Regions from separate parts of the Enterobacter sp. DVT3837 genome, predicted to be linked through region 1. Evidence: predicted binding sites of a transcription regulator. Region 1 holds the regulator's gene; the other holds the start of a gene.
What was found. Region 1 encodes LexA, which represses DNA repair genes until DNA is damaged. Its sites were predicted from a motif close to TNCTGTATGTACATACAGNA; they were not measured.

Region 2: a site for LexA is predicted at 5,174-5,193, ahead of umuD (translesion error-prone DNA polymerase V autoproteolytic subunit). Genes of this name have one in related genera too.

What each region holds. Positions count from the first base shown of each region.
Region 1 is NZ_JBWDLA010000001.1:1,107,049-1,114,298, forward strand. Features, by position in the region: gene AC0XWG_RS05410 (cupin domain-containing protein) at 1-101, opposite strand, end outside; gene zur (zinc uptake transcriptional repressor Zur) at 217-729, shown strand; gene AC0XWG_RS05420 (CsbD family protein) at 796-1,005, opposite strand; partial or broken gene AC0XWG_RS05425 (hypothetical protein) at 1,054-1,128, opposite strand; gene dinF (MATE family efflux transporter DinF) at 1,125-2,462, opposite strand; gene lexA (transcriptional repressor LexA) at 2,526-3,134, opposite strand; gene AC0XWG_RS05440 (diacylglycerol kinase) at 3,243-3,611, opposite strand; gene plsB (glycerol-3-phosphate 1-O-acyltransferase PlsB) at 3,766-6,186, shown strand; gene gntU (gluconate transporter) at 6,304-7,250, opposite strand, start outside.
Region 2 is NZ_JBWDLA010000004.1:46,228-53,477, reverse strand. Features, by position in the region: gene AC0XWG_RS24750 (DUF1380 family protein) at 97-519, opposite strand; gene AC0XWG_RS24745 (hypothetical protein) at 575-796, opposite strand; gene AC0XWG_RS24740 (DNA methylase) at 793-1,485, opposite strand; gene AC0XWG_RS24735 (hypothetical protein) at 2,008-2,475, opposite strand; gene AC0XWG_RS24730 (hypothetical protein) at 2,849-3,052, opposite strand; gene AC0XWG_RS24725 (hypothetical protein) at 3,081-3,344, opposite strand; gene AC0XWG_RS24720 (plasmid partitioning/stability family protein) at 3,348-4,010, opposite strand; gene parM (plasmid segregation protein ParM domain-containing protein) at 4,013-4,984, opposite strand; gene umuD (translesion error-prone DNA polymerase V autoproteolytic subunit) at 5,216-5,647, shown strand; gene AC0XWG_RS24705 (Y-family DNA polymerase) at 5,647-6,918, shown strand.

The sequences.
Region 1 (7,250 bases):
AGCGGCGCACCGATGGAAAAACGCTCGTCGCTGTCGGGATAGGTTGAGTTATCAGCGCCTTCCACGTCGCGCCAGTGTCGAATACAGTCAGGTCTTTTCATTGTTCGTTTCCCGGTTTGCAATGCGTCAGGTATAGCACAGACAGGCGGATCTCGGTGTTTTTACCAGAACATGATAAAGTGAGGGTTTTCCGTCCTATAACATCCGGGGTGCTAAATGGATAAGTCCACAAAAGAGCTGTTAGCGCAGGCCGAAAAGCTCTGCGCGCAACGCAATGTGCGCCTGACTCCGCAGCGCCTTGAGGTATTACGCCTGATGAGCCTGCAACAGGGAGCCATCAGCGCGTACGATCTGCTCGACCTGCTCCGCGAAAGCGAGCCGCAGGCCAAACCGCCTACGGTGTATCGCGCGCTCGATTTTCTGCTGGAACAAGGGTTCGTGCATAAGGTTGAATCCACAAACAGCTATGTGCTGTGCCACCTGTTTGACCAGCCAACCCATACATCAGCCATGTTTATCTGCGACCGCTGCGGCGTGGTAAAAGAAGAAGGGGCTGAAGGTGTTGAAGACATTATGCATACGCTGGCGGCCAAAATGGGCTTTGCCTTGCGTCATAATGTTATTGAAGCACATGGGCTGTGTTCTGCCTGTGTCGAGGTGGAATCATGCAGCCATCACGATAAGTGCCAGCACGACCACACAATCGTTGTGAAGAAAAAACCTCGCTAGCAATGAAAAAGGCGGCTCATGGCCGCCCTCAGGGTGTACTTCCTTGTACTTTCGGGTATAACCCGGTTACCAGCGGTAGTCGTTGCGTTTTTCCCAGTCGCCGACTTCCTTTTCCGCCTGGTCTTTTGCGTAGCCGTAGCGTTCCTGGATTTTACCGACAAGCTGATCGCGTTTACCTTCAATGACGGTCATATCGTCATCTGTCAGCTTCCCCCACTGCTCTTTCGCTTTACCTTTGAACTGCTTCCAGTTGCCGCTGATTTCGTCTTTATTCATCATCGTGTCCTCTTGTTAAGCGTCGGGTCGTAACGTCCGTTACGTTCTTTTCTGCTGGACGTGATAATAATTGTAGTTAAGGATTCTGCAGCTATTTTGATATTCGGAATCTTTAACCGTCACGATATATCGTGATGGGAAGGAAACCAGGTATTATTTCGCCAGTGACGGCGCCAGATAAAGGCCAGAGACAGGCCCCGCAACGAGAGGAAAACGGCCAACGCCAGCCACAAACCGTGATTGCCAAGCCAGGGAAGCGTCAGCAGCGTCAGACCAAACCCTGCTGCTGCCACCGCCATACTGTTACGCATTTCGGCTCCGCGCGTAGCCCCAATGAACATGCCGTCCAGCAGATAACACCAGACACCGACCACCGGTAAGATCACCTGCCAGATGAGATAGTGGCTCGCCAGTTCACGCAGTGTGGGAAGTGAGGTGAGTAATGCAATGATCTGCTCGCCAAAAACGGCATAAACCAGCGCAAATGCCAGTGCCACCAGCCCTGACTGACGACAGGCTGCCCGCCAGACATCCTGAAGCTGCCCGCTTTCGCGCGCACCGTACGCCTGCCCGGAATGTGCTTCCACAGCATAGGCAAAACCGTCCAGCGCGTAGGCGGTAAAGGTCAGTAGCGTCATCAATACGGCATTGACCGCGACGATGTCTGGCCCCAGCCGAGCCCCGAAAACCGTCAGCGCGCCAAAACAGAGCTGAAGGAGAAGTGAGCGCAGCATGATGTCGCGGTTGAGTGCCAGCAGCTTACGGATATTGCCGCGCCATGCGGTTTTGAGTAGCGCAAGAGAGATCCCGCGCATCGCCAGCACGCGCCAGACCATCCACAGACCGATGATAAAAGTCCCGTATTCGGCAATTGCCGTCGCCAGTGCAGCCCCCTGCACGTTCATATGCAGACCCATTACCAGCCAGACATCAAGCACAATGTTGAGAAGGTTTCCCACCACCAGCAAAATGACGGGCGCGCGGGCATACTGCACGCCCAGTAACCACCCCAGCAGAACCAGGTTAGCCAGTGATGCCGGCGCACTGAGCCAGCGAATTTCCAGGAAACGTCTCGCCTGCTCCAGCACTGCCTCGTTACCGCCAACGATGTGAAGCGCGAGGTCAATCAGGGGCGAGCGCAATACAACGATTAATACTCCCGCACCAAGCGCAAGAATGAGCGGCTGCACCAGCGCGCGGGCCAGACGCAGAGGATCTCTGGCACCATACGCCTGTGCCGTGAGCCCGGTAGTACTCATGCGCAAAAAGAGCAGCAGCATAAACAGGAAGCTGGTTGCCGTCGCGCCAATCGCCACGCCGCCAAGATAAACAGGTGAATCCAGATGACCAATAACAGCAGTATCGACCAGACCCAGCAAGGGCACGGTAATATTGGAGAAAATCATCGGCAGTGCAAGACGCCACAATGCCTTATCTGATGCCGTCAGCAGTGACATGAAAAATACCGGGAGAGGTAAAGGAAGCAGGCTACAGCAACGCCGTAGCCTGTCAGGAAGAGATTACAGCCATTCGCCGTTGCGAATCACCCCTACTGCCAGCCCTTCGATAGAGAAGTTCTGTTCGCGAAGATCCACCACAATCGGGGAGAATTCGCTGTTTTCAGGCAGCAGCTGTACGGTATTACCCTGTTTTTTCAGACGCTTAACGGTCACTTCGTCATCAATACGCGCGACCACAACCTGGCCGTTTCGCACATCCTGCGTTTTGTGAACCGCAAGCAGATCACCGTCAAGAATACCGATGTCTTTCATCGACATGCCGCTTACGCGCAGCAGGAAATCAGCGCTCGGTTTAAACATCCCCGGATCGACCTGGTAGTGGCCTTCAATATGCTGCTGTGCCAGTAAAGGCTCACCGGCAGCAACACGCCCCACCAGCGGAATGCCCGTCTCTTCTTCCACCAGCAGGCGGATACCGCGTGACGCGCCCGAAACAATCTCAATCACGCCCTTACGCGCCAGCGCTTTCAGGTGTTCTTCGGCAGCATTCGGAGAACGGAAGCCCAGACGCTGAGCGATTTCCGCACGCGTGGGTGGCATACCCGTCTGGCCGATATGATCCCGGATGAGATCAAACACCTCTTGCTGCCTGGTCGTTAACGCTTTCATTCCGCCCCCTGGGTGTATATACAGTTATGCTGTGAGTATATACAGTCAAAGGCGATTTTGGAACCAAAAACTGCACAAAAAACCAGGGACTTAATTATTCCTCGAGGCTCATCGGAAATGTGACCAAAGCAGCGTGACCCATGTAATGACCGCAGTAATAATCGCCAGCAACACGGCAGCGGAACCCATGTCTTTTGCCCGGCCAGAGAGCTCGTGGAAATCTGAACCAATCCGGTCAACAACGGCCTCAATAGCGCTATTGAGAATTTCCACTATCATCACCAACAGTACGGAGCCGATCAGAAGAACGCGTGTTATTGCATCAATATCAAGGAAGCAGGCGATAATCACCGCGATGATAGCGGCGACGCCCTCCTGGCGAAAGGCGGCTTCATTGATCCACGCGGCACGGAAACCTTTCCAGGAATAGCCGGCGGCTTTGATGATTCGGGTTAACCCAGTGGTATTATTGGCCATTAAAAGAACCTTTTATTGGAAATAGCGTCAGTAACTATAGTGGCAGCGCGTTTCGCTGCCGCCTGAAGTATGACGGGTAACAACAGAAATTTTGCGCGCTTTCTGTTATCCTTGCGCCGCAATTGCATTATTAACCAGAGGCTTTACATCGTTTATGTCCGGCTGGCCACGAATTTACTACAAATTACTTAATTTACCATTAAGCATCCTGGTAAAAAGCAAGTCTATCCCAGCAGAACCCGCGCTGGAATTGGGGCTCGATACGTCGCGCCCCATTATGTACGTTTTGCCTTATAACTCGAAGGCAGACTTACTGACGCTTCGCGCCCAGTGCCTGGCGCATGACTTACCTGACCCGCTTGAACCGCTAGAAGTTGACGGTACTCTGCTGCCGCGCTACGTGTTCATTCACGGTGGACCGCGCGTGTTTACCTATTACACGCCAAAAGAAGAGTCCATCAAGCTGTTCCATGACTATCTCGACCTGCACCGCAGCAATCCTGATCTGGATGTGCAGATGGTGCCAGTATCGGTGATGTTTGGTCGTCGCCCGGGTCGTGAAAAAGGTGAAGAGAATCCACCGCTGCGCATGCTTAACGGCATCCAGAAGTTCTTCGCAGTCTCCTGGCTGGGACGCGACAGCTTTGTGCGTTTCTCCCCTTCCGTTTCGCTGCGTCGAATGGCGGACGAGCATGGCACCGACAAGATCATCGCGCAAAAACTGGCGCGCGTAGCGCGAATGCACTTCGCCCGTCAGCGCCTCGCTGCCGTTGGGCCGCGTCTCCCGGCGCGTCAGGATCTGTTCAACAAGCTGTTGGCCTCCAAAGCGATTGCCCGTGCCGTCGAAGACGAAGCGCGCAGCAAGAAGATTTCACATGAGAAAGCCCAGCAGAACGCCATTGCACTGATGGAAGAGATTGCAGCGAACTTCTCTTACGAGATGATTCGTCTGTCCGATCGCATTCTCAGCTTTACCTGGAACCGTCTCTATCAGGGCATCAACGTCCATAACGCCGAGCGTGTACGCCAACTGGCGCATGATGGCCATGAAATTGTCTATGTCCCCTGCCACCGCAGCCACATGGACTACCTGCTTCTCTCCTATGTGCTTTATCACCAGGGGCTGGTACCGCCGCATATCGCGGCCGGTATTAACCTGAATTTCTGGCCAGCTGGCCCGATTTTCCGTCGACTGGGCGCCTTCTTTATTCGCCGTACCTTCAAGGGCAATAAGCTCTACTCCACGGTGTTCCGCGAGTATCTGGGTGAGTTGTTCAGCCGCGGATATTCCGTTGAGTACTTTGTGGAAGGTGGTCGCTCCCGTACCGGCCGTCTGCTCGATCCGAAGACCGGCACGCTGTCCATGACCATTCAGGCCATGCTGCGCGGAGGAACTCGTCCAATCACGCTGGTGCCAATCTACATCGGCTATGAGCATGTGATGGAGGTGGGGACTTACGCTAAAGAGCTGCGTGGCGCGACTAAAGAGAAAGAGAGCCTGCCGCAAATGCTGCGCGGCTTGAGCAAGCTGCGCAATCTCGGTCAGGGCTACGTGAACTTCGGCGAGCCGATGCCGCTGATGACGTACCTGAACCATCACGTTCCGGAGTGGCGCGAGTCCATCGATCCTATCGAAGCGGTGCGTCCGGCCTGGCTGACGCCAACGGTCAACGGCATCGCGTATGAGCTGATGGTGCGTATTAACAACGCCGGTGCGGCTAACGCCATGAACCTGTGTTGCACGGCGCTTCTGGCGTCTCGCCAGCGCTCACTGACTCGCGAACAGCTGACAGAGCAGCTCGATTGTTATCTCGATATGATGCGCAACGTCCCGTACTCGGTTGACTCGACGGTACCTTCTGCGAGCGCCAGTGAGCTTATCGATCACGCGTTGCAGATGAACAAGTTCGAAGTCGAAAAGGACACGATCGGCGACATCATCATTCTGCCGCGCGAGCAGGCCGTACTGATGACGTACTATCGCAACAATATCGCCCATATGCTGATGCTGCCGTCACTCATGGCAGCAATCATCACCCAGCATCGTCGTATTTCACGCCAGGAGCTATTGCGTCACGTTGACACGCTCTACCCGATGCTGAAAGCGGAGCTGTTCCTGCGCTGGAGCAAGGATGAACTGGCTGGCGAGCTGGATAAACTGACGGAAGAACTGCGTCGTCAGGGGCTGATCACTGTTGTGAACGACGAGCTGCATATCAATCCGTCACGTTCCCGTACCCTGCAACTGCTGGCGGCCGGTGCGCGTGAAACGCTGCAGCGTTATGCCATTACATTCTGGTTGCTCAGTGCGAACCCGTCTATCAACCGTGGAACGCTGGAGAAAGAGAGCCGGACGCTGGCACAGCGCCTGTCCGTTCTGCACGGTATTAACGCTCCTGAATTCTTCGACAAAGCGGTCTTCAGTTCACTGGTTCTGACGCTGCGTGATGAAGGCTTTATCAGTGATACGGGCGATGCCGAACCGGAAGAGACGCTGAAGGTCTACCAGATGCTGGCTGAACTGATTACGTCTGATGTGCGTCTGACGATTGAGAGTTCAACGCAGGGCGAGTGATAATAAAAAGCCGGGCGGAGTTTTCACTCTTCCCGGCCTGTCATTCGCAGAATGATTAAGGCCCGGTAAGCGCTAACGCTACCGGGCCTTATTTTTAGCCTTGGCAAATCACCGCATTTAGCTCAGCAGCGTAAAGGCAATCATCCCGACAATTGCGCCTGTCGTACCGAGGATGGTTTCCATCAGCGTCCAGGTTTTCAGCGTCTGCGCCTCGGTGGCACCGGTAAATTTACCGAACAGCCAGAAGCCTGCGTCATTCACGTGAGAAACCACGATAGACCCGCCCGCAATACAGATAGACAGCGCAGCCATTTGCGCACCGGAGTAATGCAGCTGTTCAATCACCGGCATCACCAGACCCACGGCGGTTAAACACGCGACGGTCGCAGAACCCTGAATGATACGCACCGCAGCCGCCAGCACGAAGCAGGTCACGGCTATCGGCAAGCCCATTCCGGTCAGCGCTTCACCCAGAGCGGGACCCACGCCGGAATCCACCAGTACCTGCTTGAACACCCCACCCGCACCGATCACCAGCAGAATAATGCCAGCCGGTTGCAGCGCTGCGCCGCAAATCTCCATGACCCGGTCTTTCGGCATCCCCTGGCGCATCGCCAGGCCATAAATCGCCACCAGACACGCCACCAGGATCGCCGTGAACGGATGGCCAATAAACTCAAACCATTCGTACGCGCTGGAACCTACCGGCACAAAGCGCGCGGCAATGGTTTTCAGCCCAACGAGCACCAGCGGGAGCAGGATCAGTGACAGACTGAAGCCGAAGGATGGCATTTTACCTTCGCCGAGGTGCGGCTCGGTGATGTCATCCGGAATGTGCAGTTCAACGTAACGGCTGATGAAGTTGCCCCACAGCGGACCGGCAATAATCATCCCCGGGATCGCCGCACACAGACCAATCAGGATCATCCAGCCGAAATCAGCGTGCATCTGAGATGCCAGCAGCATCGGCGCTGGCCCGGGCAGCAGGAACGCCGCTGCCGCTGCCACGCCCGCAAACAGTGGGATAACCAGCTTCACGAGGTTAGTCCCGGTGTGGCGCGCCA
Region 2 (7,250 bases), on a different contig from region 1:
GCCCGGAGGGCAGCGGCGGATAAAAGCGGAAGGCACTGACATCCTTTTCGCAGTGGATGGCCACCGGTTGCCGGGGCGTTACCCCGGCTCTCTCCCTTACGCGGCCAGCGTCTCCTGTAATGCGTGAACGTCCTTCAGCTCATTCCTGACGGATTCAGGCTCCTGCCGCCCGGCTTCCCAGGCCATACCGATCCGGTTTTCCAGCTCGCATTCATAGTTACGCAGGACGCGGGACAGGAGTACCGCCGGAACACTCACCTGACGGTTTGCCGCTTCGCGCTGACGGGCCAGGAGATCGCTGACAGTCAGATTATTTACCCCCTCCTGACGGTATTGCGTCATTTTCATTTCGCCGATCGCCTTCATCAGATTCCGGATTTCAGTCCCGTCCGGTTCTGGCTGGGCTTCACGGCAGGCCACGCTAATCCCCTCTTCCGTCCAGACCAGCAGGACCAGGGGTTCGTCAAACGTGAACATGTTTTCAAGCTGTACACAAAGTTCTTCGCGGGTTCCGTACATCGTTTTTTCTCTCTTGTTAGGGGTTACAGGCCGGGCATCAGCCCGGCAGGGTCAGTCAGTCCTGAAAGGTTTCGTCCAGCACCAGGGCTTCGCGGTAGGCTTCAAGAAGCAGGGTGTTGATCCGGCGCAGAGTCTGCGCAGCCATACGTTCGGTAAGCGTTGCCGCGTCGTGCCGGTGCTGCGATTCGAGGCGGTTCAGCAGCATCCGCACGTCACACATGGCATTGCTGAGCGCGGCCACGTCCGCGCGCAGGTGTTCAAGGCCCGGGTAGTTCATGCCGCCTCCGGATAGTCGGGGTAAAACGCGCCGTCATTGGCCGCCGGCATCCTTCTTGCCCGTTCAACCTGTGCCAGACGTCGAACGCCGGCGGCGTGGTACTGCTCAAGCATCTCGATCCCGATATAGCGGCGGCTGGCTTCGGCGGCTGCCACGCAGGTGGAGCCGCTGCCGGCGAACGGGTCAAGGACAATAGCCCCCGGACGCGTGAGCGATTCAATCAGCGGCCGCAGGCTCTGCACCGGCTTCTCCGTCGGGTGATGTCGGTTGCCCGTGTATTTCCAGGGGATCACGTCCGGGATGGGACGGTCCGGGGTTTGCGGCCTTCCCTTTGCCAGCAGGTAGGCACTCTCATGGGTGTAACCCACGAACGTCGATTTTGAGGCGTAGCTCTTGGCAAAGACGATATGGCCAACCACCCGGAAACCGGCCGTTTTCCACGCATTCAGAAACAGATCCGCGCGGTTCCAGGCATAGAAACTCACCATCAGGCTGTCATTTTTCAGCACGCGGTACATTTCATGACAGGCGGGCTGGAGCCATTCGGCAGAGTTGTCCCCGGCCAGGGTGCGGCCGGTACGGTCCTTATAGCCAACCAGGTACGGTGGATCGGTAAGAATAAAATCGACGGCACGCGCCGGAAAACGGGACATCACCTGCACGCAGTCACCCAGAATAAAACGGGACATAGACACACTCCTCTCTGATATGCGGCACCCTCTTGCGCCGTGCCGCCACAAAAACCCGGCGAAAAGCGGAGGGCGCAGGGGCGACGCCGCAAGCCGCAGCGCAAGCCTTTCACGGGCTGAATGCACCGTGAAAGGTGCGAACGGGTGAGGACGGAGACAACGTGAACCCTTGTGACCGCAGCGGCCGGTTTAGCGTGAAGGCACGGCGTTGAACTCGCCGCCGGTTGGCGGCAATAAGGCGGAGAGAACCGACAACCTTTGTTACCGGTTCTGGTAGCTGATGAGTACGTGAGTGTATGGCAGAATGCACACTGATAATGGATTCGCGCCGTTATCTGACATGTGTGCCTTTGATTTCAGGACGTCCCCGACCGGAGACGTCTTTTTTTTGAGTCGGATATATGGCAGGTGAAAAAAGGCAGCGATTGTGCAATTATCTGTGCCGAAAACATCTGATGGGTTTTCACTTACAACGAATATGACACATTTCAGGACACCCCTCCCCGGAAGGTGTCCTTTTTTTTAGCGCCCCTTCACGTGGTCGATAGCGAACTGCAGCGTGTCCCAGTTAAAACCGATGCCTGCATCGTGGCTGTGGTCGCAGATACGCATGGCTTCTGCAATTTCCTCCTCCGACAGACTGCCATCGAGCGACAGAAAGTCATCTTCCAGCCAGAACGTCCCCATACACAGTGCATCCGGTGGGTACTGCTTCAGCCTGGCGATGAGCCCTGCCACCGTCACATCATCACGACATGCTGGAAGCGGCGGCAGGACGCGATCGGCGATGTCGTTCCAGCACCAGTCATCGCACTCCGGTACAGGTTCCAGCAGGGTCTGTAATTCCACGCCCGGCAGCAGGGAGAGCTGCTCCAGAACCTCCTCCAGAGAAAGTCGCTCTCCGCTGGCATCTTCACTCCCCAGGTAATGGTGATTGATATAGACGGCAAACTCGCCGTTATCGGGTTCAATACAGGTCAGTCTGAACATGGTTGTGTCCTCAGCATCCGGCACCCTCTTGCGCCGTGCCGCCACAAAAACACGGCGTAAAGCGGAGGACGCCAGGGCGACGCCGAAGCCGCAGCGCAAGCCCTTCACGGGCTGAATGCACCGTGCAGGGCGCGAACGGGTGAGGACGGAGACAACGTGAACCCTTGCGACCGCAGCGGCCGGGTTAGCGTGAAGGCACGGCGGGTAATTTTTTCGGGAGATATAAAACGGAGGGAAAATTTCACATTAAATTAAAATGTGATTTACATCACAAAACAATACATTATAATCGCCGAAAAATTAAGCGTTTAGTTTTGACGGCAGGGATGAGATGTCACCCTGCCGTTTTTTTCTGAAGTGTACGGGGCCGGATTTAACGCGCAGGAGCTGCACCAATACGTCTCAGCGCATCCTCTACTTCACACAGCCCAAAAATATCTTCCGGCGGCTGCTCTTTTCCGGACAGGCTACATACCGTAAAGACGGCATTTGATGCGGATAATCTCTCGCGGAACAACGCCTGCAGTGCCACAACGACCAGCGTACGTTCGTCTCCTGTCAGTTCTTCAAGCTGCATACTGTTTCCTTCAGGTTAATGTTCATATTCATCCCCGCCCCTCTGGTTTTTTCTCGTCAAACGCCAGGAGAACCCCGAGGCCGATCAGTGAGGCATAGCAGACCTGCATCGCGATTGTCACCGGCAGGGAGATGTTATCAACCAGAACGCCGGGAACCACGACGGCCACGCCTGCCAGTATCATTCCCCTGCCGGTCTTTTTGACCCGTTCCGGCCACTGAGATTCAGGCACGTTCCGGGCGCGCAGAAAGTTATGAATGCACTGCACTGCTTTTTGTTTAATCACTGACATGTTCTAGTCTCCGAATGCCCGGCGCATATTTTTCTTTATGCTGGTCGCTTCTGCGGATACCGGTGCGGCAGGCTCCGCTGGTTTCTCCGGCACTGCAGCCATACTCACGTCAGCCGTACCAGCCATCTGCTGAACCAGAACCTGCAGCTCGCTGACCGTGCCGGGCGGTACCGGCATGCTGGCCAGCAGCCGCGGCAGCTCCGGTGCGGTCGTATGCAGGGCCAGACCGGTGATAATCAGGTTTCTCAGCAGCTCTCCGCGCAGGCGGGATGACACGCCCGTCAGCACACGCTCAACCCGTTCACTGCTCCGGTCATCCTGAAGCGTCAGGGTGTAACGCCGGCGCTGGTATTCCGTCTCAGGTGACATGGCCAGAGCCGCCACGCCACCATCAGGCTCATCAGGAAGTCCTGAGAGTGAAGACCAGGTGCCGGATACCAGCGCCATCACGGCACAAAGCCGGATGGCGCTCAGATGCCCGTCAAAGAACACCGGGATCAGCGCCGGTAAACGGGCATCCGTCTGGTACATCACCGCCCCGGCGGTGGCGGCGGTCCGGATGAAGTCACCGCGCAGGGGCTGTGAGATGGTGCTGATGGTCGCCATCGCCGCGATGTCGGTGCGATCGTCGCTGTGCAGATAGAAAGAATACTGGCCGTCCGGCACGTTTAGTCCTCTTTATTGTAAAGGGCAATCTCTCTGGCCAGTGCCAGCTGCGGATCGCCGATAACCTCGATACGGTCAGGAGCCAGAGGCCAGGCCTGACGGATAGCCTCTTCAATGAGGGATGCCCCTCCCCCGACCAGGAATACCCGGTTAACGTTCCTGAAGGCCGTCAGCTCACTGGTGACGCGCGCGCCCAGGGAAGTGATTGCCTCTGTAATTTTGTTCAGAACATCGTCAATTTTTCCGGCATTGTTGATCACTCGCTGCAGATACTGACGATCATTGCGGTTGCGGATGACCGTGTCAGCAATAAGCGCGCTGGTTTCGCTGTCTGCAGCCCGCAGCGCGCCTGCAGCTGCGCGGGTGACCTGTGACACGCCGACAGACGGATTGCCGTGTACCGCACTGATATCATCAAACTGTCCGACAATCACGCCGGCATCGAGCGTGGTTCCGCCGAGATCGATAATCAGGGTGGTCTCAGCGGGTCCGGGCTTCAGCTCCGCGAGACGGGAGAACGCCGCCGGCAGTGATTCAGGCATCACCTTCACGTCCGTTACGGTAAATGCCCTGCCCTTATTCAGAACCAGCTCACGCATCAGGTTTTCTCGTTTGCGTCGGATGTTCTCCTCGTTCCGCTGGCAGTCCCCGTCATAATACTCGCTCAGGGGCAGCGTCACGGTCAGGCTCACCGGCTGCGGCTCAAGTCCGCTGTTCAGCATGGCATGATGCACGGCCAGCAGGTTGAGATCACCGTACTGGTATTCCACGTTTGTTGTCGGGATGGCATCCCGGCTGACGCGGTCCCAGGTGTATTTCAGCGTGCCCACCTGATAGTTGAACGTTGCGGCACTGAATTCCGCCACTTTCCAGCCATGCCGGAAGGAGTTAGCAGAAACCCGGGTCTGCAGCTCGTTTCCTTCAAACCATGCCAGCTTAACATTAGTTGAACCATCATCGCAGTAAATATTCATCATTATGCTCCGTCAATTAAACTCAATTTGATACATATTATAAGAGCAAAATGGCAAAATAAAAGCCATACTTCTCATTGTGAGTAATTTAAATGTCCCATAATGATATTAAATAGCATTTTGAGTAACTTAGATTACTCACCCTGTTCATGAAGCAGGTGATCTGGATTATCCTCACGCTGTTAAATATACTGTATGCATATCCAGCATATTTAGACGTCAGGAGGAAAGATGAAACTGCAGCTTTTCAGCACCGGGAAAGCACTCCCGCCACAGGCCCATCCGTTGTTTGCAGACCTGGCCAGCTGCGGTTTTCCGAGCCCTGCCGCTGACTATGTCGAGTCCGACCTGGATCTCCATGATTACTGCATACGGCACCCAAGCGCGACTTACTATCTCCGTGCCAGCGGTGACAGCATGTCCGACGGCAGCCTTTACAATGGCGATCTGCTGGTTGTGGACAGTGCAGAGAAGCCCCGGCACGGCGATATTGTTGTGGCCAGTGTGCAGGGGGAGTTTACGGTTAAACGGCTTCTGCTGACGCCACGACTGACGCTGCAGCCAATGAACGCCGCCTGGCCGCCGATTTATCCCGACCCGGACGATCTGGATATCTTTGGCGTCGTCACGCACATCATCCACCGCCCGAGGGAGATGTACTGATGTTTGCCCTGGCCGATGTGAACAGCTTTTATGCCAGCTGCGAACGTGTTTTCCGCCCGGATTTGAAAGGAAAGCCGGTTGTGGTGCTCAGTAATAACGATGGCTGCGTTATCGCAAGAAGTGCCGAGGCAAAGCCCTGGATCAAAATGAGCATGCCGTGGTTTCAGATGAAAAACGAAACGTATCCGGAAAAAATATACGCGTTCTCAAGCAACTATGAACTTTATGCCTCGATGTCAGCGCGCGTGATGAGCTGCCTGGAGGAGCTGGCCCCAAGGGTGGAACAGTATTCGATTGACGAGATGTTCCTCGACCTGACCGGCGTTGAGCACTGCATGGACCTGGAGGACTTCGGCCGGCAGCTGCGCCAGCACGTGTATGACTGTACCCGTCTGACCATCGGCGTGGGTGCCGGGCCGACGAAAACCCTGGCAAAATCAGCCCAGTGGGCCTCAAAGGAGTGGAAACAGTTTCGTGGTGTGCTCGCCCTGACCAGGGGGAATCCTCAGCGAACGCGGAAACAGCTTTCACTGCAGCAGGTCGAAGAGATCTGGGGCGTGGGAAACCGTATTGCACGCAAACTTAATGTACTGGGTATCAGGACCGCGCTCGATCTGGCCCTGACGAACCCGGCCTTTATACGCAAAAATTTCTCCGTCGTTCTCGAGCGAACAGTACGCGAACTGAACGGGGAAAGCTGCATGTCGCTTGAGGAAGCACCACCGACGAAACAGCAGATCGTCTGCAGCCGCAGCTTTGGAGAGAAAATCACGGAGTACGATTCGCTCCGCCAGGCTGTCTGTCAGTACGCAGAGCGGGCCTCTGAAAAGCTGCGGAAAGAGCGCCAGTACTGCCGGCATATTTCCGTTTTCATCAAAACGTCTCCGTTCGCCGTTAAAGAGCCTTACTACGGCAACGTGGCCACGGAGAAACTGCTTACACCCACTCAGGACACCCGGGACATTATTGCGGCCGCCACAACGGCTCTGGAGCGTATCTGGAAGGATGGGCACCTGTATGCCAAAGCCGGTGTGATGCTGAATGACTTCACCGGCTCCGGCGTTTCGCAGCTGCAGCTGTTCGACGAACGTCCGCCACGTCCTCACAGCTCTGAGCTGATGAAGGTTCTCGATGGCATTAATCATTCCGGTCTGGGACAGATCTGGTTTGCCGGGCGAGGGATAGCGCCATCATGGCAAATGAAACGCGATATGCTCTCCCCTGCGTACACCACCCGCTGGAAAGATATTCCCGTTGCGAGGATCAGATAAATTCTGCTTTTCTGAGAGATCCAGTAGTGCTCGCCGCAGCCGAACGACAGGGTGAAGCCCGCGAGTGAGCGAGGAAGCACCAGGGAACAAAACGAACATAATCTTCTTACGCACCTAATACAGGAATCACAGTAACAATCTTAAAATCTGTATTGTGATAGAAACAGCTGAATAGAGTGGGACCATGGTCCCAGTTAAATCCGGCGTGTGGAATCGATATTCCAGGCGGGGTTGAAGGATGAGTTCTGACACGCAAGTAGGAGGTGGGACCGTGGTCCCAGTTAAATCCGGCGTGTGGAATCGATATTCCAAGCGGGCTTGACGGGTGAGTT